DNA from 2 places in the Streptomyces sp. NBC_01003 genome. Region 2 is predicted to be linked to the other one. Evidence: riboswitches for the same ligand, from Rfam matches in the RefSeq annotation. Region 2 holds a riboswitch; the other holds the start of a gene.
The links. Region 2 has a riboswitch for cyclic di-AMP ahead of OG698_RS20555 (NlpC/P60 family protein). Riboswitches for the same ligand answer to the same signal wherever they lie in the genome.

Region 1: linked by a shared signal. The riboswitch ahead of OG698_RS44880 (transglycosylase SLT domain-containing protein) and the one ahead of OG698_RS20555 (NlpC/P60 family protein) in region 2 are both predicted to bind cyclic di-AMP.

The regions. Positions count from the first base shown of each region.
Region 1 is NZ_CP108707.1:9,753,028-9,768,979, reverse strand. Features, by position in the region: gene OG698_RS44945 (SpoIIE family protein phosphatase) at 1-62, opposite strand, end outside; partial or broken gene OG698_RS44940 (helix-turn-helix transcriptional regulator) at 188-901, opposite strand; gene OG698_RS44935 (hypothetical protein) at 1,164-1,325, opposite strand; gene OG698_RS44930 (maleylpyruvate isomerase family mycothiol-dependent enzyme) at 1,721-2,542, shown strand; gene OG698_RS44925 (hypothetical protein) at 2,640-2,879, shown strand; gene OG698_RS44920 (FAD-dependent oxidoreductase) at 2,945-4,069, opposite strand; gene OG698_RS44915 (TetR/AcrR family transcriptional regulator) at 4,098-4,823, shown strand; gene OG698_RS44910 (RNA-guided endonuclease InsQ/TnpB family protein) at 5,028-6,200, opposite strand; gene OG698_RS44905 (hypothetical protein) at 7,142-7,723, shown strand; partial or broken gene OG698_RS44900 (IS701 family transposase) at 7,760-8,003, opposite strand; partial or broken gene OG698_RS44895 (alpha/beta hydrolase) at 8,002-8,328, shown strand; gene OG698_RS44890 (nuclear transport factor 2 family protein) at 8,551-8,955, opposite strand; gene OG698_RS44885 (hypothetical protein) at 9,107-9,856, opposite strand; cyclic di-AMP (ydaO/yuaA leader) riboswitch at 11,627-11,821, shown strand; gene OG698_RS44880 (transglycosylase SLT domain-containing protein) at 11,826-12,578, shown strand; gene OG698_RS44875 (hypothetical protein) at 12,637-12,795, shown strand; partial or broken gene OG698_RS44870 (glycoside hydrolase family 43 protein) at 12,998-14,461, shown strand; gene OG698_RS44865 (cellulase family glycosylhydrolase) at 14,487-15,952, shown strand, end outside.
Region 2 is NZ_CP108707.1:4,516,749-4,532,700, forward strand. Features, by position in the region: gene OG698_RS20535 (cobalamin B12-binding domain-containing protein) at 1-43, opposite strand, end outside; gene OG698_RS20540 (lipase family alpha/beta hydrolase) at 483-1,478, shown strand; gene OG698_RS20545 (M23 family metallopeptidase) at 1,700-3,316, shown strand; gene pcrA (DNA helicase PcrA) at 3,373-5,883, opposite strand; cyclic di-AMP (ydaO/yuaA leader) riboswitch at 6,151-6,300, shown strand; gene OG698_RS20555 (NlpC/P60 family protein) at 6,309-7,478, shown strand; gene OG698_RS20560 (tellurite resistance/C4-dicarboxylate transporter family protein) at 7,506-8,453, shown strand; gene OG698_RS20565 (hypothetical protein) at 8,455-8,808, opposite strand; gene OG698_RS20570 (NlpC/P60 family protein) at 9,102-10,172, shown strand; gene OG698_RS20575 (hypothetical protein) at 10,156-10,842, opposite strand; gene OG698_RS20580 (response regulator transcription factor) at 10,849-11,574, opposite strand; gene OG698_RS20585 (PspC domain-containing protein) at 11,571-12,860, opposite strand; gene OG698_RS20590 (PspC domain-containing protein) at 13,023-14,414, shown strand; gene OG698_RS20595 (hypothetical protein) at 14,401-14,625, shown strand; gene OG698_RS20600 (DoxX family protein) at 14,747-15,274, opposite strand; gene OG698_RS20605 (hypothetical protein) at 15,400-15,952, opposite strand, start outside.

The sequences.
Region 1 (15,952 bases), 5.2 Mb from region 2:
CGCGGGCTTCTGCTGACCAGGGACCTGAACAGACTTCTCAAGTCGGCGAAACGATTCGCCATGTGACCTTTCTAGCACTGGCGATCCTGAGCGGCCACAGGCCGCACCTCCCAGGGCATGGAATCGCGGGACGCACGGCGGTGACGGACCCGGCCTCCGACAGCCTGCCTCGGGCGCTGGGGCGTGATCACACGCGAGGCGGTCTCCGCCGTGCCGAAGGGGCCAACCGGGCGGCGAGCGCCTCGGCGAGTCCCCGCTGTTCTTCCGGCCGCTCGATGACGAACAGCCCGTCGAGCGGTGCGAGCACGGCGGGCAGCCGGTCGAACCGCTCCACCTGCAGCTCTAACGCGGAACCAGGGCGGGGTCCCTGGTCCCCCTCCACGCCGTGCGAGGAGGGCAGCTCTGCCACGGTCGCGACGTCGGCGGGGAGTCGCGAGCGGATGTGCTCGGGCGTTCCCTGGACGCGCAGGGCCACCTCGTGGCTGTACGGAGCTGTTGCGAGCCCCGACAGGACGCGCCGCGAAGGGTCGAGGTCGGCGGGCGGTCCTAACGAGCCGGGCAGGAGCCGCGCGTAGGTGAAGTGGTCCAGCCGGAACGTCCGGTCCTCGCCGATCGCGGGATCCGTACCCGTCACGTACCACCTGCGGGAAGGGACGACGAGCCCGTACTGGTGCAGCATGCGCTCGCTGCGCCGACCGTCTCAGGCGGTATACCGGATGTCGAGCCTGCGGCCGCGCCGCTTGGGCAGCACCCGCCGGATCTTGGCCACCGCCGTCTCGCCCGCTGTGCCGGTGGCCGTCATCAGGCCGGCGCACCGCCCCGCGACCAGGCCGAGCAGTACGGCGAGCGCCTCGTCGTCGCTCAGCATGCGTGAGGGCAGACGGTGACCGGGGGCGAGCCGCTAGGGCAGTGGCTGCGCCCTGTCGCCTGCGCGCCCGTGGATTGTGTCGCAGACTGCGATGGCGGTGACGATCAGAGTGGTCAGGAGCGAGAGGATGATCGGCTCGCGGCGGGGGCCATGGGATGAACAGGATGAGTGCGCCGTTCCCGCTCACCTGTCGCCATCCTGAGCGGTCCTCTAGGTCCAGGGAGAAGGACCAGTCGGCGGAGCGCCAGGGTCAAGGCGCATGCGAAGGCCGCCGCAGCCTGGTCCAGGTCGCCCATCACACGCCAGATGTCGCCCGTGTGACCGCGGTCCGCACGACGCGATCGACGGCATCGGCGCGGTCGCGCAGGGCGATGGACAGCTCGTAGCGGCCGCAGGGCCGGGGCAGCCGGGCCATGGAGGCCGGCGACTCCGGGACGGGACTGCGTTCGGACGCCACCTCGATGGCATCGAGCCAGGGCCGCGAACCGCTTACGCATCTCGTCGGTGTCCAGGTCGTGGCCGTAGTCGAACGTCCGCAGCCACGCCTCGGCCAGCGGCTCGGCACTCACCGCGCCGAGAAAGCGCGCATCGCTGAACCGGGGTGCAGCGCCCCATGCCACGTCGGGCCGCGCGCCCATGACTGAACCAAAGGCCATCACCGCGTCGTCCATGTCCCCTTCGAGGAACAGAAAGTACGTCTGTACCAGCACAGCGCTCACCGAACCGTCCCCTTAGAGGCTCTCCACAACCTGGCAGGGGCCGCACAGGGCTCCGGGCTGTCGGCGCGCCGGGTGATCCGTGAGAGTCTGCGGGCGGAACACCGGGTGCGGGAACGCAAATGAGGGGGACGGCATGGAACCAGTGGTGGGGCCGGACACGCGGAGCGCGGTGCCCGAGGGGCTCGGTGCGGCGATACGAGACACGGCCGAGGAGATAGCCACACTGCTGCGCGCGGGCGCCGACATGGGGCTTCGGGTGCCGGGGTCGCAGTGGAGCGTCGGCGAGGCGGCCGCGCATCTGGCGCTGGCCAACGAACTGATGGCGGACATCGCGGCGGGACATGCGCGCAGTTACGGAGACGGCACACCGCAGAGTCTTGCCACGGCCAACGAGCAGGCGCTCGCCGCGTTCGGTGAGCGGGAGGCCGAGCCGCTGGCCGGGATGATCGTGAAGCAGGCCGCCGCATGTCTGAGGGCGCTGGAGGAGCGGGGCACGGAAGGGACCGTGGTCAGTCCGCTGGGTCCGATGGGACCGGATGCGCTGGGCTCGTATCTGCTCACGCACATGCTGGGACACGGATACGATCTCGCCCGCGCGCTGGGACATGCGCACATGATCGACCGAGAGCGGGTGCGGCTGACGCTGCCCTTCATGCTGACGGCGATGCCACGGGTGACCGACGCGTCCGGCACCGCCGGGCTGAGCGTCCGCTACACGATCCGCCTGTGGGGTGGCGGCCGGTTCGACGTGCAGGTGGCCGGGGGCGCGGTGTCGGTCGGCGAGCGACTGCCGGGGCGCGCGGACTGCACGATCCTCATCGAGCCGGTCACCTTTCTCCTGATGGCGCTCGGGCGCCGTGGCCAGTGGGGCGCCCTCGCTCAGGGCCGCATCCTGGTCGGGGGGCGCAAGCCCTGGCTCGCTCCGCGTTTCCCGGCTCTTTTCAAGGCACCCTGACCACGATGGACCGCGGGGTCGAAGCCTGGCTGCGGCGCGTGCGCATGGCGCCGGGGATCCTCGCCGGGCACAGCGGCTGTGGCAGACGTTGGACTCGGTGCGCTCGGTATTGCCCGGCGACGACGCCCTCGAGATGGCCGGCACGCTGCTGTTCCACCGGTACGAGCACCCGGAGACGCCGGCTCCCACGCACGTGTCCGACTGTGAACAGCTGATGCGGCAGGCCGAGCACACACGGCCCCGGGCGCGAGGCTCACGCGCCGGACCGGCTCCAACTCCTCACCCCCGCAAGGGAGCAAACGGACTGACGGCCCCGCTCCACGACGCGGCGATCTGAACAGATGCGGGTCTGTAGAGGGCAGGGTTCGGGCGTTTGCGCCTCGATCGATTGCACAGGCATTCTCAGTCTGCGGATGCCGGTTCGGCGGGCCGGGCCGTGAAGAAGCGGACGATGTCCTCCGCTGCTGTTGGGGACAGCATCATCGCCTGGACTCGTGCGGACATTTCGGCGATCGGGTGAATCCTGGCGAACATCGCCTCCTCGTACGTCCGGATCGCCGAGTCCGGGTCGGCGGGGTTGGCGGCGAGTCGGCCGGCGAGTTCGGCGGCGTCGAGCATGGCCTGGTTGGCGCCCTCGCCGACCGGCGGCATGAGGTGCGCGGCGTCGCCGATGAGGGTGACGCCCGGCCGGCTGGACCAGCGCGTACCCATGGGCATCGCTTCGATCGAGCGCTGCGTCGGCGCGCTGTCGCCGGCCTCGATGAGTGCGGTGAGGCGTGGGTCCCAGCCACCGAACACGTCCAGCAGAGCGCGCTTACTACGGTATGTGTCGATGGGGCGATCCTCTGCGCGCAGCGAGATCCCGACACGTAGGCTGCCGTCGCCGAGGCGTTGTGCCGCCAGGATCTGATTCACGCCGACGCACCACAAATTCCCGGGGCCGACCAGCTCGGCGAGATCCGGATGGCGCCGGTTCACGTCTTCGATGTTCAGCTCTACGAGCGTGGCCACATAGGACAATTGGACGTCGGTCAGCAGCGACCGGACGATCGAGCGCGCGCCGTCCGCGCCGATGAGGATGTCGCAGTCGGCTCGGTGGCCGCCATGGAACGTCAGTTCCCAGCCCCCCTCAGGTCGCGGGATCGCCGCGACAAGCCGGTGCCGCCAGACAACCGTGTCACCGGGGAGGGAATCGAGCAGAAGATCACGCAGTGCCCTCCGGTCGATCTCGGGACGTCCGGAGAATGAGCCAGGTTGCGGCTCATGGTGTACCAGGGTCCGTCCGGTCGGGTCGACGATGCGATGTTCCTCGCCCTCGGGCCGCGCCTCCGACCGGAACCGGCCGGCGAGACCCGCCTCAGCCAGCGCCTGTTGCCCGGACTCCGGGTGCAGGTCGAGCGCGCCGCCCTGCGGCCGCGCGTATCGGCTTGCCTCGCGCTCGTACACCACCGCATCGATGCCGTGCTGATGCAGGATTCGTGCCAGCGTCAGCCCACCAAGGCCGCCACCGGCGATCGCAATTCGCATTCCCACTCCGTTACCGTACACTGTCCTTGTGGATACACCGTACGGTAACGAATCGTTGCCCGTTTGGGAACGGCCCGAACCTCAGCCGCGGGCGGCGCCAGTGCCGTTGAACCGCGAGAAGATCGCCGCCACGGCGATCCGGCTTGCCGACGCACACGGCCTCGACGGCCTGTCGGTTCGCAAGATCGCCAAAGAACTCGGCGTCGGTCCGATGCGGCTCTACGACTACGTGATCAACAGATCCGAACTGCTCGATCTGATGGTCGACGTCGTCTATGCCCGGATCGCCGAGGCCGCCCAGCTCTCCGCGTGGCGCGCCACGGTACTGGCCATCGCCCACGCGACCCGCGATGCCGCCCTTGATCACGAGTGGTTCTCCGACCTGCTCGGCGGAAGGCCGCACTTGGGACCTCACGCGCTCGCCGTGGGCGAAGCGACCGCGGCGGCGCTGAGCCAGGCCCCCGGCGTGCGCGGCATCGACGATCTCCAGCGGGCTTTGGGCGCCCTCAACGCCTTCATCATCGGAGCGATCCGCAGAGAGGTCACCGAGCGACGCACCGCCCGTTCCACCGGCACCGATGAAGCCGCCTTTCAGGCCAGCCTCGGCCCCTACCTCACACGCATGTTGAAAACCGGCAGGTACCCCACCGTCGCCCGGCTCGTCATCGACGGGGCCCACCTCGATGCCGAGGAAACCTTCGACCACAACCTGACCACCGTCTTGGACGGCATCACCAGCCGACCCCGCACGTGACCGACTGCTCTGCGGCCAGCGGCCGGCTGGAAGCCGATGCGCCCTGATCAGACATCCGGATCTGCCGCGATCCGAGGGCGGCCGGACTCTACCGATAACTCAGCGTGATTGACTTGCACTTCGGAGTCAACTACCCGGTCGTGAACGACCGGGCTTGCTGCTCGAGTCATCACTGGCTGTGATGGGTTCGGCTGCGTCCAGTTCTCACGTGATGAGGGTGAGTTCAGGGGCCGTTGACCGGGCCCCCCAGACCCACGCCATCCAGCCGCGTTGGCGGATGTTGTGGGACGCGTTGTGGTCTGCGTGATCAACGAATCCGCAGACCCGGCACGAGAAGACGGCCTGGGAGGGCCGGTTTCCGCGAGCGGTGTGATGACACTTCGAGCATTCCTGGCTGGTGTAGGCCGGATCGACGTAGACGACCGGCACCCCGGCCCTCTTCGCTTTGTAGGCGATGAAGGCGCCGAGCTGGGCGAAGGGCCAGGAGTGGAGCGTGGTGCGTTGGGGCTTTCTCAGCCGTGCCCGCTCGCGGATGCCCGTGAGTGTCTCCAGGGCGATCCCGCGACCGGTGCGTTCAGCCTCCGCCACGATCCGCTTCGAAATCTTATGGTTGATGTCCTTGGCGCGCCGGGCTTCCTTGCCCGCATGCCTCTTCGCCCGCCGCCTGGCGGACTTCGTGTTCTTCTTCTGCAGCTCGGACCGCAGCTTGCGATCCTGTTCCCGCTTGCGGTTGATCCGCCTGCCGCAGTGGCGCTCGCCGTCGGAGGTGACCGCGATGTTCACGACGCCCAGGTCGACGCCGAGGAATCCGGCCGGGTGAGTGTTCGGGGCGGCTTCGGCGATCTCACAGGTCGCGATCAAGAACCATTTCCCGCCCTGGAACACCAGGTCGGACTCACCCCGCCGGTGCGCAGCCAGGACTTCCAGCTGCTCGGCCTGCCCGGTGAACGCCACGTTCTTCAGCCTGCCTGCGGTGGTCCAGATCGACACCGTTTGCTGCTCGTGCTGCCAGGACAGCATCCGGTCGTCGTAAGGCTGCGCCGCCTGGGGCCGGAAAACCACCGGCTTGCCCGAGGCGCGAGTGTGCCGCCTGGAACCGGGCCGCCCGTAGCGGCCGTTACGCAGGTTCGCCTTCAGGGCGGTGTAGGCGTCGCAGGTCTTCTTGATCGCGTGCTGGGCGGCCTGCGCGCCCAGTCCCCACCGGAAGCGGATCTCGGCATAGGTGTGCTTGCGGAGCTCCAGCGGACGTCGCGCCTCCTTCTCGAAGGCGACGGACGCGGCCCAGGTCGCCGCTTGGTTGCAGGTGTGCAGGGTCGCCTCAAGTGCCGCCGCCTGTACGGGCGTCGGCAGCAGCTTCACCCGCACCACCAGCTTCACGACCAGCGAACCTATACACCTGGACGAAGACCCACCACACGTTCGCCCCCGCCCCACCCGAACGAGCGAAACCCGCCCCGCCCCTCCCACGCGCACACCGCCGTAGCCCCGTTCCGCCGGAACGCCTCCCGGCCGCTCCGCGGCCCGTGTTGTCCTGCGGCACATCACGGCGACGCTCCGCGTCGCACCCCGTGGATGCGATTCCTCCAGGGCGTGAACGCCTGAGGGGTTCCTCGCAAGAACCCGCTGAAGCATGAGCACGAACGAGGACCAGCCGACGTCGTGGACGGACTTGGCCAGCTTGCTGCGCGCCAGTCCCGCCACCCACAGGTCCTCCACGGCGACCCCTCGGTTCTCGCAGCCAGCCGGACTCTGCAGTCGCCGATGACACGCGGCGCTGCCGTAGTCACGGGCCAGGTACTTGACCTATCGGCCGGGGTGGCGTCGGTCAGGCCCCGCGAGCGGATCGAGCCCACACTGCGGGACCTGACCGGGCACCGTGGTGTGCATGAGGTCGGCGGCGCTGGCTGAGCGAGACACTTCGCGTCATCGCGGCGCTCGGTGGCCGTTGCAACCTGAAGATGTTCCGCTACCCGGAGCCTATTTGTACTGCCCTGCGAGGTGGGGGACACGGCTCACCACGGATCACGCGGCCGGCCGGTCCGGCCGGCATCCCGCTCCCCGCGTGGCCTGCTGCCGTCAGATGTGCGGCAGCCGGGCCGTACCGCTGTCATCCCCGGCTGCACTGCGGCCTCGCTTGGACCGGGATTCTGGCGCCATGTCAGAAAACTCCGAGTAATGCACCAAACTCAGGGATTCCACTCGATCGGCAGCCTGATGTCACACCTTGAGCCGTCCTGAAATGACAGTCGATGAGCCGATTATTACGTTCGTTGCATGTCGGCTGTCCAGCTGGCGTCTCCGAGACAGGGAGGATTGACATGCCCACGCGATTGTTCGCCGTATCCGCCGCCATGGTAGGCGCAGCGGTCCTTGCCACCGCCGGCATCACCTATGCCGCGCAATCCGAATCGACCCAGGCCGCCCCTCCGGCCAAACAAGCCGCACCTCCGGCCAAGCAGGCTGCCCCGCCCGTCAAGCAGGCTGCCCCGCCCGCCAAGCAGGCCGCCCCCGCGACGGCTCCCCTCGGTACCGACAGCGCTGACGGCAGGGGTGACGAGGGTCGTGGCCACGAGGGCCGTGACCGTGGCTACGGCGGCAGGAAGGAGGGACGAATCCACTTCAACGAACGGACGTACTCCGCCCGCACGGAGGGCTGCATCCCCGCTGCCAGTGGGCTGGGCTCAAGCAGTTTCAGCATCGACAACGACAGCGACGCGACCGTTGAGGTCTACCGCGGGTTCAACTGCGACAACGGTGCGCCGGTGGCCACGGTCGGCCCCTACGGCGCCACTTATGGTGTCGCGCCCCGGACCGGCCATGGGAGCGGCCAGGGAGGCGTCTTCGTCGAGGACGCGGTCGTGGGCAGTTTCCGGGTGATCTGCGACCACGACGAGTGGTGACACCACCATCCCGAGCACGCGGCATCGCCGGCCCGTCGGAATCGGGCCGGCGATGCAGGTCGATGTGGGCCCAGTCGTAGAAGCGCTCCCCCTTTGCACCAGCCCCGGCGGACAGGTTCTGCCAGGCCCGCTTGGGTAGCTTGTCGGCAAGGGCGTCTGCGCGGAACTTCCCTGCCTGGGTGGTGCCTTCGTGGGTGCGGGCCACCGCGAGGACGTAGCCAGTACCGCGTTCCTCCATGGTGGTGCGCAGCTTCGGATTGCCGCCGTGGACCACGTCGCCGGTCCCGGAATGGCGGACCATCCTGAACGCCCTCCTTTCGCTGCCCGAGATCGGCGGCCGGGTCGGGGACTCGGGGATGGCCGTCATCGGCATTCGGCTGGCGGTGGTCGAGCCGCGCATCTCAGCCGCCGGTCTCTTCGCCGGGAGTTACGTGCGTCGCGCCCAGCGCGAGGAGGTCCATCAGGTCACCATTCCGGTGCGGTTCCTGCTGCAGTGGGATGACGAAGGCAACGACCGGCAACTGGCCCTGGACTTGTTCGATGCTTTCGGCACCAAGGAGAAGACGCTGCACGCCAATCTGGGCGGGGACGCTGGTACCCCGTGATTCGAGGTGGACGAGGGGGACCGGTTCTTCGCCCGGCACCTGATGTGGGGCCGGGCCGTCAGGCCGCAGCAGGCAGTAGGCGGCTCACGCCGGTGTTCGGCCGGCAACGCCGGGTCGACTGGCGAGGTCACCGGCCTCTTCTCACAGAGCAGCGCGTCCGTGAGTGCGTGCGATGCGACGTTCGAGGCCTGAGGTCAGAAGCTGAGCGAGCCCGCCTGGCGATCAGTCGTCGAAGTAGGCCTTGGCGACGGCGTAGCTGTCCTCGTAGAGGTGGTAGCGGGTGATCCGTCCGTCCCGGACTGTGGTGTGCAGGGCGAACGCGGTGTCGATGTCCCGGCCCGTCTTCTTGACCTCGGAGACCATGCGTCCGATGAGCACTACATCCTCGCCCTCGGCGATGACCTGGCGGAGGTCGAACTCCTTGGCCTGCACATGGGTCTGCAGCAGCTCGAAGAACCTCCGCATGCCCTCCGCCGAGTCGACCTCCGGTACCCAGGGAATGCCTGGCGGGTGCGGGATGGAGAACGACACCGAGTCGGCGAACAGCGCCGCCGCCTCCGCGCTCTTCCCCTCGGCGAGCAGCGGGAACAAGCGTTGCACAGCCTGCGCCGGTGACTCTGCTGTCATGCATGTCGACGTTACAGGTTGCGTCGGCGGCAGGCGCGTGATCGAGGGGCGGCCTCGGAGAGGCCGCCCCTGGCAAGCCATCGGCCCGAGGTCGATCCAGCAGCCGCGACATCGCCCCAAGGGCCGACACCAAAGCCCTGCCGCAGGCGTGCTAACCCGCGCTGCCGCGGGTCACGTGCACACCTGCGCCGACCGTGGTCACCTGGGTGCTGCCGTAGCCGGCGCACTCTCCGTATTCCTTGACCCACTTGGTCGAACCGGACAGGGATCCGGAGGACGGTCCGCCGAACGTGACGTCGTACCGCGGCTGTTGGTCGCAGCTCGGAACGTTGTAATACTCGATGAAGCCCGCCTGGGAGGCCTTCAGGTTGCCGGAGCCGGCGGGCAACTTGTAGGTGCCGACGGGGATCTGCTGACCGTTGTTGGTGTCGACGACGGTGCCCGACCAGGTGTCCGTGCCGACCCGGGCGATCTCGACGCGGAAGGTGTGGCCGTACACGGCGTCGAAGTCCACTCCGCAGCTGACGCCGGCGCCGCCGTCAGCCCCGTCCGAACAGTTGGCGTGGGTGCTTGTCGTGCCGCTGATGAAGGAGGAGAACACCCCACGCAGGCGCTGGTGCCCGTTCGCATCCGGCCGTGGCTGCAGTCCTGCGTACCCGATGTCGCTCTGTCCGGTGAACCCGTACTGCATCGCGAAGTAGGTCCCGGACACATGGGCGGTGCCGGTGTTCACGGTGATCGGGAAGTTGAGGGATGTCAGTCCCTCGCTGGGAGCCCCGCTTACCGTCCACGACAGTAGTTCGTTCCCGCCGAAGGTCTGCGCTTGTGCGCCAGGTGCCGCGATGAACGGGACGAGTGCGGCGAGGGCTGCTACCGCAATGCGTGTCAACGCTCGTTTCATCTGATGCTCCTCAAGGGGGTGTTGGAGGTGAGCGGGGTGGTGAACGTCTGGGCACCGCCTACTCGCATGAGTGCTGCAGGCGGTAACGACTGCGCCGCGGTGTCCGCGACACGGCTGAGGTGGCTCTGTCGCCCCAACTCCTGGGCCGTCGCCCACTCCTTTTCCCGCTTCTACGCGCATTCCGGGCACCGGTGCCCCAGTGCCGAGTTCTCTCCCATCGACGTGGAGCGAGGGGAAGGCCACCACCGAGCACAAATCGCCATGCACCTGACAAGGTCAATTCCCGCGCAGCGTGCTGCTACGTGCCCCCGAAGGGGCATTGCAGCGACAGCTGCCGCACCAGCAGGCACATTCTTCGTTCGTCAAAACCCTGCAGCCCAATTGCCTGCGGAAGACTATGGCGCCCCACCCGAGGAGTGTCAATACATGCTCGCAACCGTGCGACTCCAAGCAGAATCAATCATTGCGGCGGCCACAGGCAGTCCACCGCCTGACAGTTGGGCCCCGCACGTCGATCAGCCGGGAGTTGAAGGTGATCGGCACAGGCGGCTCAGGGAGTAGAGAAGCCCCTCCCCTTCTTGCTCTCGTACGGGAGCCCGGGGAGCGCGCGCCCCTCACCGCGAGCGGCAGGCAGACGCGCGTGCGGCGCGAATGTCCGCACTGTGCCCGCCCCGGCCAGGGCGACCGGCCTCACCCGCCCGGCCAGTACCTACGCTCGATGTGAGCCTTCAGGCCATCCGCATAGAAGTAGGCCGGCCGAAGGTCGCCCTTGGCGTGGCGTTCGGCCTGGTCGTCGAAGTGCGGTGAGTCGGGGTGTCCGCTCCTCTGTCTGCACCCGCGCCGCAACTCCGACGTTGCCGTCATGTTCCATGCGCCCGAGTAACTGCCCCTATTCCTGCGCTTCTTCGCGGCGGACCATCGGTTCGAGTTCGACCCGGCGCAGGCGCGTGCGGAGTTCCCGTTCCTCGCCGCGTCGACCACTGAGGCCCGGGATTGAACAGGCCTACCACGCAGAGAGATAGCTGCCCGGAAAACCGTAGTCGGCAGAGGATTTCAGCAGCCTCCTCCCGACCCAAGCCGAAACCTTCACTGGCATACCAGCGACGATCGGCAACTGAATCCCCATCACATGGAGACCGCCTTCTGAGCTCACTCACATCCTGAGCCGGCAAAATCTCCCAGTACAACATCGGAGCCTCATCTACCCGCCCCCGGGTATCCCGCGAGCCCAGCAGGTCGGCGGGAAGTGCACTCCGATGATCGAGTCCGCCGACCTCACCTCAGTCGATCCCTCAGCCGGACCGCACAAGACCACGTTCAGGCACCATCCGATCGACACCCGCGCATGAACTCTGCAGCTGGGACGCCCGTCGGTCCGCGCGACCGGGCCGGCATTGATGGCGATACGCCCCCTCTGGCACCCAAAGCGGCATGGCGCTATGTCCATCTTTGGGCTAAAAAATACCCTTTCGCATAATTAACGATATACAGGGAGATCTGCCTGTATCGCGAGCGTTCATGCGAAATTTCGCACTCCGATATGACATCGACCGTCATCCCAACCCGCATCCTATTCAGTGAACCATGTCACACGGACGGACGCGGGCCCCGAACTCCGCTGAGCCCACTTCCCTTGCGCCCAAAGAAGATTGGGCTTTTCGATCAAAGAGAGCGGCGGGTTCTGATCACCAGAGTCAGGGCTCTCACATTCCACTATCGGAATTCTGGTCTTGTTCTGTCCGTGCTTTCTCGCCTAATGTCACCGTCAATCCGGATGGAACGCCGAATCCTGCCGCTGTCCGGAATCCCTCCCACCCACTCGGTTACGCACGGCAGGAGCGGGGGACCCAGGTAAGCCGCCGATCTGGTTTCCGGAACGGCTCGGGGTGAAGTCGCATTCGCAGTGCGACCGGACATCTCCCGTCCGAACCCGACAGCTCACCTCGCAGGCGACGGAGAGGAACTCGTCATGCCCTCAAAGGGAAAGCACCGCCGCCCCAAGTCCATCTCGCTCACCCGGGGAATCGCCGCCGCAGGCACGGGCGCGGCTGTGCTCGTTCTTCCGGTGCTCGGCGCGACCAGCGCCGGCGCAGCGCAGGCCGCCCCGGCCGCAAAGAGCGCCGCGGTCCCCACGACGTACGTCGTCGCCGCAGGCGACACCCTCGCCAAGATCGCCCGAGAGCACTCTCTGAGCGGCGGCTGGAAGAAGCTGTACCAGGACAACCGAGCCACCGTCGGTGACAACCCGGGGCTGATCCACCCCGGTGTCAAGCTCACGCTCGGCAAGAAGAGCCCGGCCAAGCCCGCACAGAAGCCGGCAGCCACCAGGGCGTCCGCCGAGCGGGCTGACCGCTCCGAGGTCCGGACCACGCTCGCCGCTGCCCCGGCGAAGAAGTCCTACACCAACGACCTCGACGGCTGGATCAAGGAGTCGCTCGACATAATGGCCAAGCACAACATTCCCGGCTCCTACGAGGGCATCCACCGCAACATCATGCGCGAGTCCTCCGGCAACCCGCTGGCCATCAACAACTGGGACTCCAACGCTGTCGCAGGAACCCCGTCCAAGGGGCTCCTGCAGGTCATCGACCCCACGTTCACCGCGTACCACGTGCCCGGCACGTCGATGGACAGCTACGACCCGGTCGCCAACATCACCGCCGCCTGCAACTACGCGGCCGACAAGTACGGCTCGATCGACAACGTGAACGGCGCGTACTGACAGCCGGTTCCACAATGAGGCTCGCACTCGTCACAGGCAGACCAGGCTTGCGCCGTGCGTGCCCTACAAGCAGGACCTCCTGGTAGAGGTCGCGGCGGCGTGCCGGACGGTGACGGACTGGCACCCGCGGCGTCGCGTGGATCCGGCGGCTGCGCAGTTGCGCTCCAAGGGCTTCCCCCAGCTCAGCACGGAGGACGCCGCGGTCCACTCCGCCTGAACGGAAGCCCGACGACTGCCAGTTGAAGCGCATCGATGATGCCATGGCCCTGAAGTCCCGTAAGTATGACGGGACTTCAGGGCCCTTTGCTGTTCTGTCCAACCCCTTGCGCGCCATCACCCCCATGCATATCCTCCCCGCGGATCGAAGCGCTTCGACACCATGGAGAGAGACAGCATGGCAGACCCACGCCCGGTCATCCCACCCGGACCCCAGCGTCTGCCGCGTCGGCGACGACTACTACCTCGCGTGCTCGAGCTTCGAGTACGTCCCCGGGGTGCCGCTCTTCCACAGTCGCGACCTGGTGCACTGGCGACAGATCGGCAACGTCCTCGACCGGCCCGGCCAGTTGCGGCTGCCCTGGGACACACCCTCCTCCGCCGGGATCTACGCGCCGACCCTGCGCCACCACGACGGCCGCTTCTGGCTGGTCGTCACCAATGTGAGCTTGGGCGGCGGCAATCTGCTCGTCTCCGCGACCGACCCGGCGGGCCCCTGGTCGGACCCGGTCCCGCTGCCCGGCGTCCCCGGCATCGACCCGGATCTCGCCTGGGACGAGGACGGCGCGTGCTGGGTCACGGTCGCCGGGATCTCCCAGGTCCGAATCGACCCGTACACCGGCGAGACGTTCGGCAAGCCGCGCCGGCTGTGGTCCGGCACGCCCGGCGCCAAGGCCCCGGAGGCGCCGCACCTGTACCACGTGGGCGACCACTGGTACCTGCTGATCTCCGAGGGCGGCACGGAGCGCGGGCATGCCGTCTCCGTGGCCCGCGGACCCGCACCCACCGGCCCCTTCGAACCTTGCCCGGCCAATCCTGTCCTGACCCACCGCAGCACCGACGAACCCGTCCAGAACACCGGCCACGCCGACCTGGTCCAAGCGCCCGACGGCACGTGGTGGATGGTGTTCCTCGGGGTGCGGCCGCGCGGCGGCACCCCCGGCTGGCACGTGCTCGGCCGCGAGACGTTCCTCGCGCCGGTCACCTGGGAGGACGGCTGGCCGGTCGTCGGCCCGCCGGCGACGGCCGGGCCCGCGCCCGCCTCCGCCGAACCCTTCACGGACGACTTCGACGACGCCGATCTGCAGCCCTCCTGGATCTCGCTCCGCCACCGCTCCCCGCGGCACTGCACCACGAAGGAACGGCCGGGCCGGCTGACGCTCCACGCCCTCGGGGTCGGTCCCGACGCCGCCGACGTCACCTTCGTCGGCCACCGGCAGCAGCACCTCTCCTGCCGCGTCCGTGCCCACCTCGACCCGGCGGACGGCACCGGCGGCCTTGCGGTCCGGCTCGACGAGCGGCACCACTACGAGATCGAGGCCGACGTCGCCGAAGTACGGGTGATCGCCCGCGTCGGACCGCTGCGCACCGTGGTGGCCTCCACGTCCCGGGCGACGGCCGGCGGCCCGCTCGTGCTCGGCGTCGACGTGACCCCCACGGACAGCCCGCGCGACGCGCGCACCGGCCCCGACACGCTCGCGTTCGGCGTCGAGGATCCGCACGGCACGTTCACCGCACTCGCGGCCCTCGACGGCCGCTATCTGTCGACCGAGGTGGCCGGCGGGTTCACCGGCCGCGTCATCGGCCTGTACGCCGCGACCGGCACCGCCCACTTCGATTGGTTTCGCTACGAGCCGGTGAACTCGACCGCTGACCGGAACCACTGAACTCAGCCGCTGAAAGGGACCCCGCATGAGACAAGCACGGAGCTGCAGACGCCGCGTCGAATGGGTGGCGGGCCTCTTGCTGGCCTTACTCGCCACCGTCGGCGCCTCCCGGACCGGGGCCGTGGCGGCCGCCCGCCCCGCTCCTGCCGCGACCGCTTCCGCCATGGACTCCGTCGCCGCCATGCAGCCCAGTTGGAACCTCGGCAACACCCTCGACGCCATCCCCGATGAGACGTCCTGGGGCAACCCGCCGGTCACCAAGGCGCTCTTCGACACCGTCAAGAGCCAGGGGTTCCGCAGCGTGCGCATCCCCGTCACCTGGGGCAACCACCAGTCGGCACAGGCGCCTTACACGATCGACGCCGCGTTCCTGAGCCGGGTTCGGCAGGTGGTCGACTGGGCGCAGGCGGACGGTCTGCGCGTCGTGCTGAACGTGCACCACGACTCCTGGCAGTGGATCAACAAGATGGCCACCGACCACGACCAGGTGCTCGCCCGCTACAGCGCGACCTGGCAGCAGATCGCCACCACGTTCAAGGACGAACCGCGCACGCTGCTCTTCGAGAGCATCAACGAACCGGCCTTCGACAACGCCGACGACGCCCGGAAGATGGAGCTGGTCGACGAGCTCAACACCTCGTTCCACAGCATCGTGCGCACGTCGGGCGGTGCGAACGCGCAGCGCCTCCTCGTCCTGCCCACCGTCGGCGCCACCCCGGACCAGACCCTCATGGACGACCTGGCAGCCACCATCGACGGGCTCGACGACCCCGACTTGGTCGCGACGGTCCACTACTACAGCTTCTGGCCGTTCAGCGTGAACATCGCCGGCTACACCCGCTTCGACGCCACCGTCCAGCAGGACATGACCGACGCCTTCGCGCGGATGCACGACACGTTCGTCGCCAAGGGCATTCCGGTGTACCTCGGCGAGTACGGGCTCCTGAGCTACCCGGACTACACGCATCAGGACTACGTCGAGCGCGGCGAGGCCCTGAAGTACTTCGAGGAGCTCGGTCACACAGCCCGCGTCAACGGCGTCTCCACCGCGCTGTGGGACCCTTTCTCGCTGCTGAACCGCGACACGCTGCGGTGGCGCGACCCCGCCCTCTTCGCTCTCGTCAAGTCGAGCTGGACGACGCGCTCGGGTACCGCTTCGTCCGACAAGGTGTACGTCCGCAAGGCCGATCCGGTCACGGACCGGTCGCTCACCCTGAACCTCAACGGCACGTCGTTCAGGGGGCTTTGGCTGGGCGGCACGAAGCTGGCCCAGGGCGTCGACTACACCGTGTCCGGTGACCGGCTCACGCTGACGGCGGCCGCTCTGACGCGGCTGACGGGGGACCGCGCGTACGGGGTGAACGCGACGCTTCAGGCCCGGTTCTCGTCCGGGGTGCCGTGGCGGATCGACGTGACGACGTATGACCCGCCACTCCTCACGGACGCGGCGGGGACGACCGGCTCCTTCGCGGCCCCGGCCCAGTTCCGGGG
Region 2 (15,952 bases):
GCTTGGCGACCACCACGCGGATCGGACCGGCTGCCACACCCATCACTGCCTCCATGAAGCGACTTCTACCCGATACCTGACCTGATGCGTACCCGGGAAGTGAACGAACGTTATCGACAGCATCCCGCAACCGACCGTTTCGCGGTGCGGAGCGAGGGGGAAATCACACGTTGGGACACGTTCGCTGCGCGCCACAGCCGCCGCAGGCGGTTCAGAAGCCGCATACGGGGGCCTCTGGCGCAAGGGGAGCCGCAAAGAGACAGCCGCACCACCACACCGCCGCCGGCCGCGCGGCGGGCGGCACGGCGCATCGGCGCCGCGGTACGTACGGAGTTTTCGTAACGCACCGCGACGGTCACACACGGGCACCAAGGCGTCACAGCCCGCGTACGACGCGCATCGTCGGCCACCTCGGCGCATGCTTCCCATGAGGGCACACGGGAGACAGAGCCGTTTTCCCGGGTGCCGACGGGAGGTCGGCCATGAAGGTCACGAGCATCCTGCCTTTTCGCCCGCTCTGTCAGCTGATCCCCACCAGACTGGTGTTCCCCGCCAGACTGGCCGGGGTCTCCGTCTCGTTGTTGAAGGCGACCGCTCTCGAGGTCGCGATCCTCGCCGGGCACCTCCTGCTGTACCCCTCCGGCATCATCCAGGAGCGCAGGGCCGCCCCGGAGCTCCCTGCGCTCGGCTACACCCCCGCCCCCAAGGGCCTGGACGAGGGCGCCGACGATGCCTCGTACCTGACGGAGAGCACCACGCTGCCGGGGTCTGAGGCCCAGAACGCCCACAGCACCCCCGACAGCCTCAGCGCCCGCCTGCCGGTCACCGAGAGCAAGCCGCCGGTTCTCCTGCTGCACGGCTTCATCGACAACCGCTCCGTCTTCCTCCTGCTGCGCCGCTCCCTCGCCCAGCACGGCCGGCACCATGTGGAGTCGCTGAACTACTCGCCGCTGACCTACGACATCCGCACCGCCGCCGCGCTGCTCGCCCGCCATGTCGAGGAGATCTGCGAGCGCACGGGCCACGACCGCGTGGACGTCGTGGGGCACAGCCTCGGCGGACTCATCGCCCGTTACTACGTGCAGTGCCTGGGAGGCGATCTGCGCGTACGCACCCTCGTGTCGCTCGGCACCCCGCACAGCGGGACCACGGTCGCGCCGCTGATGAACGCGCACCCGATCGTCCGGCAGATGCGCCCCGGCTCGACCGTCATCGAGGAGCTGTCCCGGCCCGCCCCCGGCTGCCGCACCCACTTCGTGAGCTTCTGGAGCGACCTCGACCAGATCATGGTTCCGCTGGAGACGGCCTGCATCGACCACCCCGACCTCATCGCGCAGAACGTCCGCGTCACCGGCGTCGGACACCTCGCGCTCCCCGTCCACCCGGCGGTCGCCGCCGGTATACGGCAGGCACTCGACGCCGAGGAGACGGAAGGAGGGCGCGCCGCCGACGCGGTGGGCGGCCTGACGGTGGCGTGACCGTGGCGTGAACGTGCCCCCGGAACGGTCTCCGAACTGGCCAAACGTCGAACGATTCTCGAACGCAGGGCCAAAGCTCTGCCCACAGTCCGCCGAAAGACGGCCGAATGCCCGTTTCCTGCGAACGGGAAACCTGCCGAAGATTGTCGAGCCCGCGTACCGCCGGGTACAGTCACCGCACTGCTCTGGCAGCCCCTGTTGTCGAGGCGAAAGAGAAGTTGGTGAACGACCGTCACCCGTCGGGGACTCAGACCTCCCCGGCCCCGGCTCAGGACGCCGACTACGCGCCCTACGCTCCGTATGACCAGCAGAGCGCGCAGTACGGCGACTACACCGGTTACGACGGCTACGCCACCGGCGGTTTCGCGGCCGACCCCCTCTTCGGGGACCTTCCCGGCGCGCAGAGCACCGGCTCGTACGACAGCGGCCAGTGGGCGACCGGCGCGCACCAGACACTGACGACGCAGGACTCCCAGCACCACGACCCGTACGCGGCGCAGCAGCACGCCTCCGCGTACGGCACCGGCAGCTACGACACCACCGCTGCCTGGGGGACCGCCGCTCACGAGCAACTCGGCGGTATTCCGGCCCAGTCCGGACCGGACCATTCCGGCCAGTGGGACAACAGCGCGTGGGCCGACCAGACCGGGCAGTGGGACGCGAACGCCTTCGGGGCGCAGGCGCAGGGATTCACCACGCAGGACGCGTTCGCCACGCAGACCTTCCAGGCACCGGCGGCCTTCGAGACCGGGACTTACGAGACCGGAACCTTCGACGCGCAGGGCTTCGAGACCCAGGCGTTCGAGGCTCAGGCCTATGAGACGCAGGCGTTCGAGGCCCAGCCCTTCGCAACACAGACCTTCGAAGCGCAGACCTTCGACACCGGCGCGTACGACGCCACCGCGTGGAACTCCGCCGGCACCGAAGTCGACGACAACGACCCCGACGCACGGCACGAATACGGCCAACCCGACGCCCCCGAGCCCGAGTTGAGCCACAACGACGATCGCCACGACAACTACGGCGAGGACCTCGACGACGGCGAGGAAATCATTGCCCGCGACGAGCGGCCCGCCCCCGTCACCCCGGCCCAGCGCGCCCGCTCCCGCCGCCGCTCCCCCGCCAAGCGCTCCGCGCTGCTCACCGTCGCGGTGCCCTCGGTGTGCGTGATGGGTGTCGCGGGAGTAGCCGCGGCCTCCGTCGGCGGGCTCGGCGGCGACGACAGCAAGGACACGACGGCGGCCTCGGCACCGGACGCGACCGCCGTGAAGCCCTCTGTCGCCAACAACAAGCTCGACACACAGCTCGCGGACCTCTCCGCGGACGCGGGCGACTTCGCCGACCGGGCGAGCCGCACCCAGGAACGTATCGACCTCAGGGCCAAGCAGCAGGCCGAGCGGAAGCAGGCGGCGGAGGAAGCGGCGCGCAAGGAGCGGCTGCGTCCCAAGTTCGCCCTCCCGGTCAAGCAGCGCGGGCTGAGCGCGTACTTCGGGCAGGCCGGTATCAACTGGATGTCCGTGCACACCGGGATCGACTTCCCCGTCTCGTACGGGACCCCGGTGATGGCCGCGACCGACGGCACCGTCCGTACGCAGTGGAACAGCGCCTACGGGAACATGACGATCCTGACGGCGAAGGACGGCACGGAGACCTGGTACTGCCACCTCTCCAGCCACGCCGTCATGAGCGGACCGGTCAAGGCCGGCGACCTCATCGCGCACTCCGGGAACTCCGGCAACTCCACCGGTCCGCACCTGCACTTCGAGGTGCGTCCCGGCGGCGGCTCTGCCGTCGACCCGCTCCCGTGGCTCCGCAGCCACGGGCTCGACCCGACGTAGTAGGGCCGAGCCTCCGGCGGGCGGCCTCCCTACGGCTTCCCCACCGGCCTACAGAGCTACAGCTTCTCCACCGGCGCGTACCGCAGAAGCAGGCGCTTCGGCTTGGGCTCGCCGAAGTCGACCGTCGCCTCCGCGTTCGCCCCTGTGCCCTTGACTCCGACGACCGTGCCGAGGCCGAACTGGTCGTGCGTGACCCGGTCTCCCACGGACAGCGCGACGACCGGCTTCTCCGTCGCCCGGCGCGTGGCGAACGCCGGTGTCGCGCGCGAGCGCGACGACGAGAGAGACGCGGCGATACCGCTCGTCGGACCCGCCGACTTGGCGGGCGCCATGGCGCCGGTCCGCTTCCACTCCAGATGCGCGTCCGGGATCTCCTCCAGGAAGCGCGACGGCGGGTTGTACGAGGGCTGGCCCCAGGCGCTGCGCAGCGTGGAGCGCGTCAGATACAGCCGCTCACGCGCGCGCGTGATGCCGACGTAGGCGAGGCGGCGCTCCTCCTCCAGCTCCTTGGCCTGGCCGAGGGAGCGCATGTGCGGGAAGACGCCGTCCTCCATACCGGTCAGGAAGACGACCGGGAACTCGAGGCCCTTGGCCGTGTGCAGCGTCATCAGTGTGATGACGCCGGAGCCGTCGTCCTCCTCGTCCGGGATCTGGTCGGAGTCGGCGACGAGCGCGACCCGCTCCAGGAACTCGGAGAGCGTACCGACGCTCGCCTCGCCCGCACCCTCGGCCGCGCCGTCCGCCGTCGCGCTCTCCTGCTCGAACTCCAGGGCCACGGCCGCGAGTTCCTGAAGGTTCTCGATGCGCGTCTCGTCCTGCGGGTCCGTCGACGACTGCAACTCGGCCAGATAGCCGGTCCGTTCGAGCACGGCCTCCAGGACCGTGGCCGGGCCCGCGCCCGACTCGACGATCGTGCGGAGGTCCTCCATCAGCGTGTTGAACCGCTTCACCGCGTTCGTCGAGCGGGCCGCCATGCCGTACGCCTCGTCGACGCGGCGCAGCGCCTGCGGGAAGGAGATCTTCTCGCGCTGGGAAAGCGCGTCGATCATCGCTTCGGCGCGGTCGCCGATGCCGCGCTTCGGCACATTGAGAATGCGGCGCAGAGGGACGGAGTCCTCGGGGTTGGCGAGCACCCGCAGATAGGCCAGAACGTCCCTGACCTCCTTGCGCTCGTAGAAGCGGACTCCGCCGACGACCTTGTAGGGCAGGCCGACGCGGATGAAGATCTCTTCGAAGACACGGGACTGCGCGTTCGTCCGGTAGAAGATGGCGACGTCGCCGGCCTTCGCGTCGCGCGCGTCCGTGAGCCGGTCGATCTCGTCGGCGACGAACTGCGCCTCGTCGTGCTCGGTGTCCGCGACGTAGCCGGTGATCTGCGCACCCGCGCCCGCATTCGTCCACAGGTTCTTGGGGCGGCGGGATTCGTTGCGCTCGATGACCGCGTTGGCCGCGGAGAGGATGGTCTGCGTCGAGCGGTAGTTCTGCTCCAGCAGGATCGTCGTCGCGTCGGGGTAGTCCTCCTCGAACTGGAGGATGTTGCGGATGGTGGCTCCGCGGAACGCGTAGATCGACTGGTCGGCGTCACCCACGACGCACAGCTCTGCCGGCGGGAGGTCGTCCGCGCGGGGCGGCTCGTCCTCCCCGCGGCCGCTGTCGGCCGACCCCACCAGCTCCCTGACCAGCGCGTACTGCGCGTGGTTCGTGTCCTGGTACTCGTCGACCAGGACGTGGCGGAAGCGGCGGCGGTAGTGCTCGGCGACGTCCGGGAAGGCGCGCAGGAGGTGCACCGTCGTCATGATCAGGTCGTCGAAGTCCAGCGCGTTCGCCTCGCGGAGGCGGGACTGGTACATCGCGTAGGCCTGGGCGAGGGTCTTCTCGAAGCCGTCGGCGGCCTGACCTGCGAAGTCCTCCTCGTCGATCAGCTCGTTCTTCAGGTTCGAGATCTTGGCGCTGAACGACTTCGGCGGGAACTTCTTCGGGTCCAGGTCGAGGTCGCGGCAGACCAGGGCCATGAGGCGCTTGGAGTCGGCGGCGTCGTAGATCGAGAACGACGACGTGAAGCCGAGCTTCTTCGACTCGCGGCGCAGGATGCGGACGCAGGCGCTGTGGAACGTCGACACCCACATCGCGTTCGCCCGCGGGCCGACGAGGGACTCGACGCGCTCCTTCATCTCGCCCGCGGCCTTGTTCGTGAACGTGATCGCGAGGATCTGGCCGGGGTGCACACCGCGCTCGCCGAGGAGGTACGCGATGCGGTGCGTGAGCACGCGGGTCTTGCCGGAACCCGCGCCCGCCACGATGAGCAGCGGGGAGCCGCCGTGGACGACGGCCGCCTTCTGGTTCTCGTTCAGCCCGTCGAGGAGCGCCGCCGGGTCTAGCGCCGGGCGTGGGGCGCCGTCCCGGTAGTACGCGTCCCTGGCCGGGGGCACGTCGAACTTCCCGTCGAACAGGTCGTCCGGAATGTGCTCCGGAGCCGTGTCGTCCTCGGGCGGCGGCGGGGCATGCTCCTCACTGGCCTTCGAAGCCGTGAGGTCCGCCAGGAAGCTGTCGTCAAAGAGGCTGCTCATCGCTCTACGAGTCTAGGCCGCCCCACTGACACCCACGGCCGTCCCGGAAACTTCCCCCGACTTCACGGACCCGGCCACCTCTCGTAGTGCGGTAATCACCCTCAGCAAGGGTTACCGGAGGTCACAATCAAGATTGCCGAAGGTCACGAAAATGTATCGGGCATATCGAACATCAACCTTCACAGCAGCCACACGAGTTGGCTAGCGTGCTCCGCGGGCCACCCGTCCCCCCGCCGGTAACCGCGCCGCGAGCGGGTCGCCCCCGCTGAGTTCAGTACGCCGAAAGGCATGGAACCGGGGACCCACGACCTTTGGGGTGAATCGGCCGACGACCCGTCAGGGCGCGGCCGTAGGGCAGCCTTCCGAATCTCCGCCCGAACCCGACAGCTAACCCGGTAGGCGGTCATGGGAAGGAGACGCGACCCTTGGCGTCGCACCGCAAGCCACGCACCAGAACAGCCGGCCCCCGCACGGCCCCCGTCGCCGGCATCACCACGGCGGCCCTCACCTCCATCGCCCTGCTCTCGCAGACCGCGACCGCCGCCCCCTCCGCGCCGCCGAAGCCGAGCCTGGAAGAGGTCCAGAAGAAGGTCGACACCCTCTACCACCAGGCGGGCGTGGCCACGGAGAAGTACAACGCGGCCAAGGAGCGCACCACCAAGCAGCAGAAGCGCGTCGGCGAGCTGCTCGACGACGTCGCGCAGCGCACCGAGAAGCTCAACAAGGCCCGCCAGGAACTCGGCACCTTCGCCGCGGCCCAGTACCGCACGGGCGCCGTCTCCGACACCGCGACGCTGCTCCTCGCCGACGATGCGCAGGACTACTTCGACCAGGACCATCTGATGAGCCGGCTCACGAGCCGCCAGAAGAAGGCCGTCGACGACTATCAGACCGAGCAGGCCGCCACCACGAAGAAGCGCACGGAGGCGGCCAAGAGCCTGGAGACGCTGACCACTTCGCAGGCCACGCTCAAGAGCACCAAGAGGGACGTCCAGCAGAAGCTCGGTGACGCCCGCGAACTCCTTTCGAAGCTGACCGCCGAGGAGAAGGCGCGGCTCGCGGCGATCGAGAAGAGGAAGCAGGAGGCCGCCAGGAAGAAGGCGGAGGAGCTGGCGCGTCAGCAGGCCGAGGCGGAGGCCAAGCGCAAGGCGGCCGAGGAGGCGCGCCAGACGGAGAACCCGGGCACCGGCACCGGTTCGGGGACGGGTACGGGTACGGGCTCCGGGAGCACCGGCAGCGGTTACGCCACCAAGGCGGCGAAGGTCATCGCCTTCGCCGAGTCCCAGATGGGCAAGCCGTACGTGTGGGGCGCCACGGGCCCGGACTCGTACGACTGCTCGGGCCTCACGCAGGCCGCGTGGAAGGCGGCCGGCATCACGCTGCCGCGCACGACCTGGGACCAGGTCAAGGTCGGCACGACCGTCACCACGGCCGACGCCAAGCCCGGTGACCTGGTTTTCTTCTACGACGACATCAGCCACGTCGGCATCTACATAGGCGACGGCAAGATGATCCACGCGCCGAAGCCGGGCGCGAACGTCCGCGTCGAGTCGATCTACTACATGCCGATCCACAGCGTGGTGCGCCCGGCCTGACCGCCTTCGTGGGGTTACGTTCGGGCGGTGCGCGGCCCGAACGCAACCCCACGTCCCGGACCCACGTGGTCCCAGCTCCCACCGGCCGCCGGCGCCGCCGTCATGGCCACCGGCATCATTTCGGTCGGCCTGCGACTCACCGGATACTCGGTGCTGTCCGGCATCATGCTGGTGCTCGCCGCCGCCCTCTGGCTGCTCCTCGCGGCGGACTTCGCGAAACGGCTGGTGCGGGAGCGCGACCGCTGGGAGTCCGAGGCGGACACCCCGCCCGCGCTCACCGCGGTCGCGGCGACGACCGTCCTCGGCACGCGGATCTCCCTGTCCGGCTGGCAGATCCTGGCCGAGGCGCTCCTCGCTCTGTCCGCGCTCGTCTGGCCGGTGCTCCTGATCAACGTCGTACGGCACTGGAAGCCGCGGATGCCGGGGTCCGTGTTCCTCGGCTGTGTCGCGACGCAGGGCCTCGTCGTCCTGGCGGCGACGCTCGCGCCCGCGGTCGGCGCGCACTGGCTCGCGTTCACCGGGATGGTGCTCTTCTGGGGCGGGATCATCCTGTACTGCTTCGCGCTGCTCCACTTCGACCTGCGCGAGGTGGCCTCCGGCGCCGGGGACCACTGGGTCGCGGGCGGCGCGCTCGCCATCTCCGCACTCGCCGCGTCGAAGCTCGTCGCGACGGGTCTGTGGAACAGCGACGACACGGACGTCCTGCGCACCATGAGCTTCCTGCTGCTCGCGCTCGATGCTGCCTGGTACGTCGTGCTGGCGCTGGCGGAGGTGCGGTGGCCCAGGCCGCGTTACGACGTGCGGCGCTGGTCGACGGTCTTCCCGATGGGAATGACAGCGGCGGCGGCACTGTCCGTGAGCGCCGCCGCCGATGTGCCCTGGCTCAAGGGGCCGGGGCAGGTACTGGTGTGGATCGCGGTGGCCGCGTGGCTCGCCACCCTGTTCGGGACGTTCAGGTCCCGAACACCCGCCTGACTCAGGTCCAGAGCACCGCGATGAAGATGTTCGCGGTGGTCAGGAGGCCTACGAGGCCGAACAGCCCCTTGTCCACCTTCTCGTCGTCCCGCTTCACGTACACGAGGCCGAGGATCACGATCAGCAGCGCGAGCTTCACGCCGATCTTGATGTTGTTGACGGTGTTGTCGTCCGCCTGGTTCAGGCCCACCAGGACGACACCCGTGACCAGCATGGTCAGCGCGCCGTGCAGCATCGCCGGGACGAACCGGGCCGTTCCCTTGCCCATCGCTTTCATCTGGGTGAGGAACCCACCGAGGAGCGAGGCGATGCCGATGATGTGCAGGCCGACGAAGAGGTGGATGAGTACGTCCATGACCGTCGAGCCTAGCCGGGGCCTCACTGCCTCCATGAACCGGCCCGCACCGGTCCCGCGCCGGTCACATACGGTCATACCCGGAACACGAGGACCAGTTGCGGACAATCCGTCACCAACCCGTGACGGTCAGGTTTAGCGTCCTTCCTCAGGTGACCGGCTCCCCACCCCCGCCCCGCTCAGGGGCGGCAGTCGGGCACCTACCGCCGAGAAAGGTCCGGCGGCGGCCCGCTTCCCCTGTGCGGGCCGCCGCCGGACGCGTAAGCAGTACGTACCGGAAGGACGTGCCCCTCGTGTCGGCAGCGCACCGCAAGCCCCGACAGCGCTCGCTCACCGGCCCCACGGCCCGCACCGCGGCGACCCTCGCTCTCGCCTCCGCGGCGACCGCCACCGCCCTGGACGGCGCGGCGCACGCGGATCCCCGGCTCACCCCGAGCCAGGTGAAGGCGAAGGTCGACCAGCTCTACCAGGAGGCCGAGAAGGCCACCGAGAAGTACAACGGCGCCAAGGAGAAGGCGGACAAGGCCGAGAAGAAGCTCGGCTCCTTGCGGGACGAGGCGGCCCGCAGGACGGACCGGCTCAACACCCAGCGCGAAGCGCTCGGTTCGGCCGCCGCCGCGCAGTACCGCACGGGCGCCCTCGACCCGGCGGTCCAGCTCGTCCTGTCCTCCGACCCCGCCCAGTACCTCGACAACGCGGCGCTCGCCGACCGGCTCGGCACCCGGCAGGCCTCCGCGGTCGGGCGCGTGCAGCGCGAACTCCGGCAGATCGACCAGCTGCGCTCCGAGGCCGACGGCCGGCTCGCCGAGCTGCGCAAGCGGCAGGGAGAGCTGAGGAAGCAGAAAAAGACGGTCACCGGGAAGCTGGCCGAGGCGAAGCGTCTGCTCGACCAGTTACCGGCGGCCGAGCGCACCGGCGTCGGAGCGGGCGCCGGCGACAGCGGCGCGGCCGGCCGCGCCTCCCGCTCGGACTCCTCCCGCGAGGTGCCGTCCGGCGCCCTGCCCAAGGCCCCGGACTCCCGCACGGCGGCAGCCATCTCCTACGCCTACAGCGCCCTCGGCAGTCCCTATGTGTGGGGCGCCACGGGCCCGAACGCCTTCGACTGCTCCGGCCTCACCCAGGCCGCGTACCGCTCGGCGGGCATCTCCCTGCCGCGCACCACGTACTCCCAGATCAACGCGGGCCCTCGCATCCCGCGCTCCCAACTCCAGCCGGGCGACCTGGTGTTCTTCTACTCGGGCATCAGCCACGTGGGCCTCTACATCGGCAACGGCAAAATGATCCACGCCCCGAACCCGAGCGCCCCGGTCCGCATCGCCCCGATCGACGAGATGCCGTTCGCCGGGGCTACGCGGGTGGCGTGACGAGAGTGCCGTTACGGTGCTCGCGCGCCATGTGGTCGTACGCGAGGTCCGCCACTTCGGCCAGCACCCCGGGGGCCGCGGAGCCGCAGTGCGCGCGCAGCTGCGCGGCGAACGCCTCCGAGTCCCGGCAGAGGGCGAGCGCCTGTGTCACCTGGGCGATCAGCTCCGGCAAGAACTCGGCGCAGTAGGGGTGTTCGCTCTCTGTCGCCGCGCGGATCGGGTCCTCCTGGTCGGTGAAAGCCGGGTCGAGCCAGGTCTCGAGGCCGAGCAGCCGCGGAAATCTCACCGCCAGCTCCCAGCGGGCGAGCGGGATCTCCTCATACGTCGCCTCGGGTTCGCGGCACGCCATCCTCAGGAGCGTCGCCAGGTCGTTCATGAACTCGGGCACAGTCCGAGTTCCCGCCGCACGACTCCACAGGGTGCGGGCGGACGGCGGGCAGGTCGAGAAGAACTCCTCGGTGAACGTGTGGGCCAGATAGTCCAGTTGGGCCGCGGCCGGCTGCAGCGGCCAGGTCCAGTACGAGCGGGTGTACTCCACCCCCTGAATGCGCTGGTAGCGCAGCACCTGCCACTCCAGCGGATCACCCGATTCGGCCGCGTCGGCCGCGAGACCGACGAGGTGGAATATGGCGCCGCTGCTCAGCGCGGACTGCGGAAGACGCGTCGTCACCGCCCGTCACACCAGGCGTCGCGCCGTAGCCCACCGCGTCAGCTCGTGGCGGTTCGACAGCTGGAGCTTTCTGAGGACCGCCGAGACATGGGACTCGACCGTCTTGACGGAGATGAACAGCTGCTTGGCGATCTCCTTGTACGCGTAACCGCGGGCGATGAGGCGCAGGACCTCGCGCTCGCGCTGCGTGAGGCGGTCGAGGTCCTCGTCGACCGGCGGGGCGTCCGTGGACGCGAACGCGTCGAGGACGAAGCCCGCCAGACGCGGCGAGAAGACCGCGTCGCCGTCCTGGACGCGGAAGATCGAGTCGACCAGGTCCGTGCCGGTGATCGTCTTGGTGACGTACCCGCGGGCGCCACCGCGGATGACGCCGATGACATCCTCCGCGGCGTCCGACACGGAAAGGGCCAGGAAGCGGACCGGGTTGTCGGCCGCCGCCATCAACGGGGCGCAGCGGCGCAGGACTTCGACGCCGCCGCCACCGGGAAGGTGCACGTCGAGGAGGACGACCTCGGGGCGGGTGGCCGTGATGACCGTGACCGCCTGGTCCACGTCCGCGGCCTCGCCGACCACCTCGACGCCCGTCGTCTCCGTGCGGCCGATCTCCGCCTGGACGCCGGTGCGGAACATCCGGTGGTCGTCGACAAGGACCACGCGTGCGTGACGGCCGACCGGCTCCGTCTCCGGCTCGCTCGCCGCGGTCGCGTCCGGCTTGACCTGCTCGTCACTCATGGGGTCTTCTCCGCCCTCTTCATGGTCAGTTCGACCTCCGTGCCGCCGTCCGGCACCGCGCGCAGCCGCGCCGTGCCGCCGTTGCGCTCCATCCGGCCGATGATCGATTCTCGTACGCCCATCCGGTCCGCGGGAATCGAGTCGAGGTCGAAACCGGGGCCCCGGTCGCGTACGGACACGAACACCGTCTCCTCCTCGACCTCGGCATAGACCTGGACCGCACCGCCCTCGCCACCGTACTTGGCGGCATTCACCATCGCTTCCCGCGCAGCCTGCATCTGTGCCGAGAGACCGTCGTCGAGCGGGCAGTCGCCGACCACCACCACCTCGAGGGGCACCCCGTGCTTGTCCTCGACCTCGGCCGCGCTGCGCTTGACCGCCTCCGCGACCGTGCCGGGCTCCTCCGCCTCGTCCTTCCCGTTCCCCTCCGGTCTGTAGAGCCAGGCCCGCAGGTCTCGCTCCTGTGCGCGGGCCAGGCGCCGCACCTCGTTCGCGCTCTCCGCGTTCCGCTGGATCAGCGTGAGGGTGTGCAGGACCGAGTCGTGGACATGGGCCGCGACCTCCGCCCGCTCCTGCGCGCGGATCCGCATGAGGCGCTCCTCGGACAGATCCTGCGTCATGCGCACGAGATAGGGGCCGGCGAGAAGGGCGATACCGACGAGGACGGCGAGGGCGGCCTGAAGGATGGAGCCGAGGTGCTCGGCCGACCCCTGGAGCACGAAGATCCCGGTGACACCGGCCCCGACGAGTACGACACCCGCCGCGGCCCGCGCCAGATTCAGCGTCCGCTTGCGGCGGCCGACCTCCATCCAGCGGGCCCGGCGCGCATTGTCCGCCTGGCGCCAGACGAGAGCCACGCCCGCACCGACGAGGAGCGTCGGCCACAGATACGCCTTCGCGTTCCCCGCCAGATTCACATTGCCGACGAACACCATCGACACGACGACCATGAGGAGCAGGGCGACGATCTGCCCCTTGTCCGGCTTGCGGGCGACGAGTCTGCGCCGTCCGTCCGTAGCCGTCTCCGTGGTGAAGGCAGGGGTCCGCTCGCTGCCCACGCCTCCGACGCCGAGCGGGACGAAGAACCAGAACGCCGCGTACAGGAGAGCGCCGAGGCCGTCCGCCATGAACAGGCCCACGAAGACGAGCCGCACCCAGATCACGGGCAGGCCGAGATGCCCGGCGAGCCCCCGCGCCACTCCGCCGAGCCAGCGTCCGTCGCTGGAGCGGTAGAGCTTGCGCGGCGGCCGCGGGACGTCAATGGGGGGTGCTGCGGCTTCCGGCATGCCATTGATGGTCACACGTGGGGCGGACCCCGGGCATCAGGGTTCAGCCCGGAGACTCCCCTGATCTCCGGCCCGGCCCCGAGCGCCGTCAGGGGCGATATCAGGGTTGGTCCAGGGTCGTCCCGACTGCCGCGGCGGGCCTCGGCCCGTCACGATGGACGCATGACAGATCACCAGCACGCCTCGACGGGAGCGCAGGCCGGGCAGCCGCAGGACGCGGTGCCCGGGCGCGGCTCCGGCGGTGCGTCCGCGCCGCCCGCACCGGGACAGGAGCCCGGCGTCCCCGCGCCGCCGAGCAAGTTCCGGCGCGACCGGCGGCACGGGACGCTGGGCGGAGTGTGCGCGGGACTCGGCCGGCACTGCGACATGGATCCGGTGATCTTCCGGATCGGCCTCGCCGTGCTCGCCGCGACGGGCGGGCTCGGCCTGATCTTCTACGGTTTCGCCTGGCTCTTCGTCCCGTACGACGACGAGGAGGAGAACGAGGCGCGCAAGCTCCTCTCCGGCCGCGTGGACGGCCCGGCGCTGACGGCCGTGCTCTTCGCGCTCGTCGGCTGCGGGCTCTTCCTCTCCATGCTGAACAACGGCGGAGTGCTGACATTCGCCGCCGTCCTCGCCCTGCTCCTCGCGGCCGCGGGGTACTGGTCCCAGCAGCGCCGAGCGGCCGACCCCGACCCTCTGGCCGCGCAGACCGTGGCCGACGCGCCGCCCGAGGCGCAGGCGCCGCCCGTCACCGGGGCGCCGTCCTGGTGGCGGGACCCGATAGTCAAGGACGGCACCCACGTCGGAGGGACCGGGTACTTCTGGGGGCCCGACAGCGGCGTCGACATCCGGTACGAGCCCACGGCACACGGGCACCGGACGACCTGGGGCCCTGACGTCTCCTCCCACGGCCCAAAGGGCGGGGCACCCAAGCAGCGCGGGCCGCGCTGGATCGGCGGCTGGACGTTCCTGCTCGCGCTGGCCGCGGGCTGCGCGGGCACGGCGGCGACCTGGGACGGCCACCCGCTCGGCACGGCCCTCCAGGCCGGTCTCGCGAGCGCGCTCGTCGTCTTCGGTCTGGGCATCGCGCTCAGCGCCTTCGTCGGACGGACCGGCGCCGGCTCGATCATCCTCGCGGTCATCACGGCGGGCCTCCTCGCCGCGTCGGCCGCGCTCCCCTCCAACATCACCACCCACTGGATGCGCACCCACTGGACCCCGGCCTCGGTCGCCCAGGTGGAGCCGGTGTACGAGCTGGGAACGGGCGTCGGCACGCTCGATCTGAGCGGGATCGATCTCGGCAAGGGCAAGACGCTGACGACGAGAGCGGAGGTCGGGGCGGGGCAGCTCAAGGTCGTCGTGCCGAAGGACGCGACGGTCGTGCTGCGGGCCGAGGTGGGCGTCGGTGACATCCGGCTGCCGGACGAAAAGACACAGGACGTGGACATCCGTCCGAGACAGGAGCAGAGGGTGACCCTCACACCACCGGTGGGCAGCGAGGACGGCGGCACGGTCGAGTTGCGGCTCAAAGTCGGTGTCGGACAGGCGGAGGTGGCCCGTGCCACGTCATGACTTCCAGCCGGGAAAGCTGATCGCGGGCCTGTTCCTGACCGCGGCCGGAGTCCTCTACCTGGGCGCCGCGCTGGGCGGCTGGGAGGTGGAGTGGTTCGCGGTGATCCCCCTGGTCGCCGCCGGCCTGGTCCTGGCCGCAGTAGCGGGCACAGCAACCTACGCGATCCGCCGCCGCCAAAGACCCCGTCCGACGGACTCCAGCTCCCCGTAGGACCGGAAACGGCGCACTGGCGCCCGCCGAGGGGCGCGGGGAGCTGCGCGCCCAGCCGCAACCGGCCAACAGCCAAGAACGCGACACGGGCCCCAAAGCCCCCGCCGCACGAAGAAACCCGTCAGCCAAGCCCGCCCCGGGCCCGGCGCCGAGCCGCAAGCATCGCATCCACCGAAAACACCGAAGCCCCCGCAAGCACCAGCGGCAGCCAAGCCATCAGATAGGCAAGATCGTTGCCGAGGTAATACGGCTCGGTGGCCCAGCTCACCGTCAGCCACAGGCTGAGCGAGATCAGCATGCCGCCCACGGCGGCGAGCCGGGCGAGCAGACCGATCAACGTGCCGATACCGACGGCCAGTTCACCGAAGGCGATCGCGTAACCGAAGCCGGTCGGGCTCTTGAGTGCCAGGTCGACCATGGCGGGGATGGCGGAGATGTCCCGCACTCCGCGCATCTGCTCACCGATCGACCCCGATCCGGTGGCGTGGAAGAACGCGCTGTCGGTCAGCTTGTCGAGGCCCGCGTAGATGAAGGTGACGCCGAGGAAGATCCGCAAGGGAAGGAGTGCAAACCGTTGGGCGTTGTCCCGCCAGCTGCCCCTGCCGTTGACGTAATCGGTATGGATATCCGTCCGCATGCCATGAGTCATCGCCCGTCCGCCGCCTCTCGCACCCGCATCGGTGCCCGCGAAATTGCCCGTCACCAGACTTTACGTACGAGCGGGCGCGACTGTTCAGTAACGTTCAGCTATTGCCGCAGGCCGGACGCGGACGCTCAGTCCGAAACGTCGATCGCGCACCGGTTCGTCTCCACGCCCGCCGCGGTGACGACCTGGACGTCGACCCGCCCCGGCTCGACGTCCACGGGAACCGGGACCGTCAGGGTCGAGTCGGTGGGGTTGGTGAAACCTCCCTGAACCGGGACGAGAGGCACATGGACGTGCACGGGACCGATGCGGACGATCATCCGGGAGAGCCGGTCCGCGGTGGCCGCGCCCGGCGGCACGAAGCCGGCCCCGCGGATCTCGATGTCGTCGCCGGTGCGGATCGGCGCGTCCAGGTCCCCGGCCTCACGGGACCGCACGACCGAAAGGATCACCGGCCGGCCGCCCTCGGCGTACTTGGCCGCGAGGTAGGTGGCCGCGGAGACCAGGACGAGCAGGGCGAGGCCCCACGGCAGATCCGGCAGCTGTCCCGGGCGGCGGGCGAGGCGCACGGCTACGAAGACGAGCGCGACGGCCGAGATCAGCACGTACTGGATGTCGGCGAAGGTGCCACGTCCGGAGTCGTCCGTGAGCAGGTCGGCGGCGCGCGGCCGGTCCGCGCGC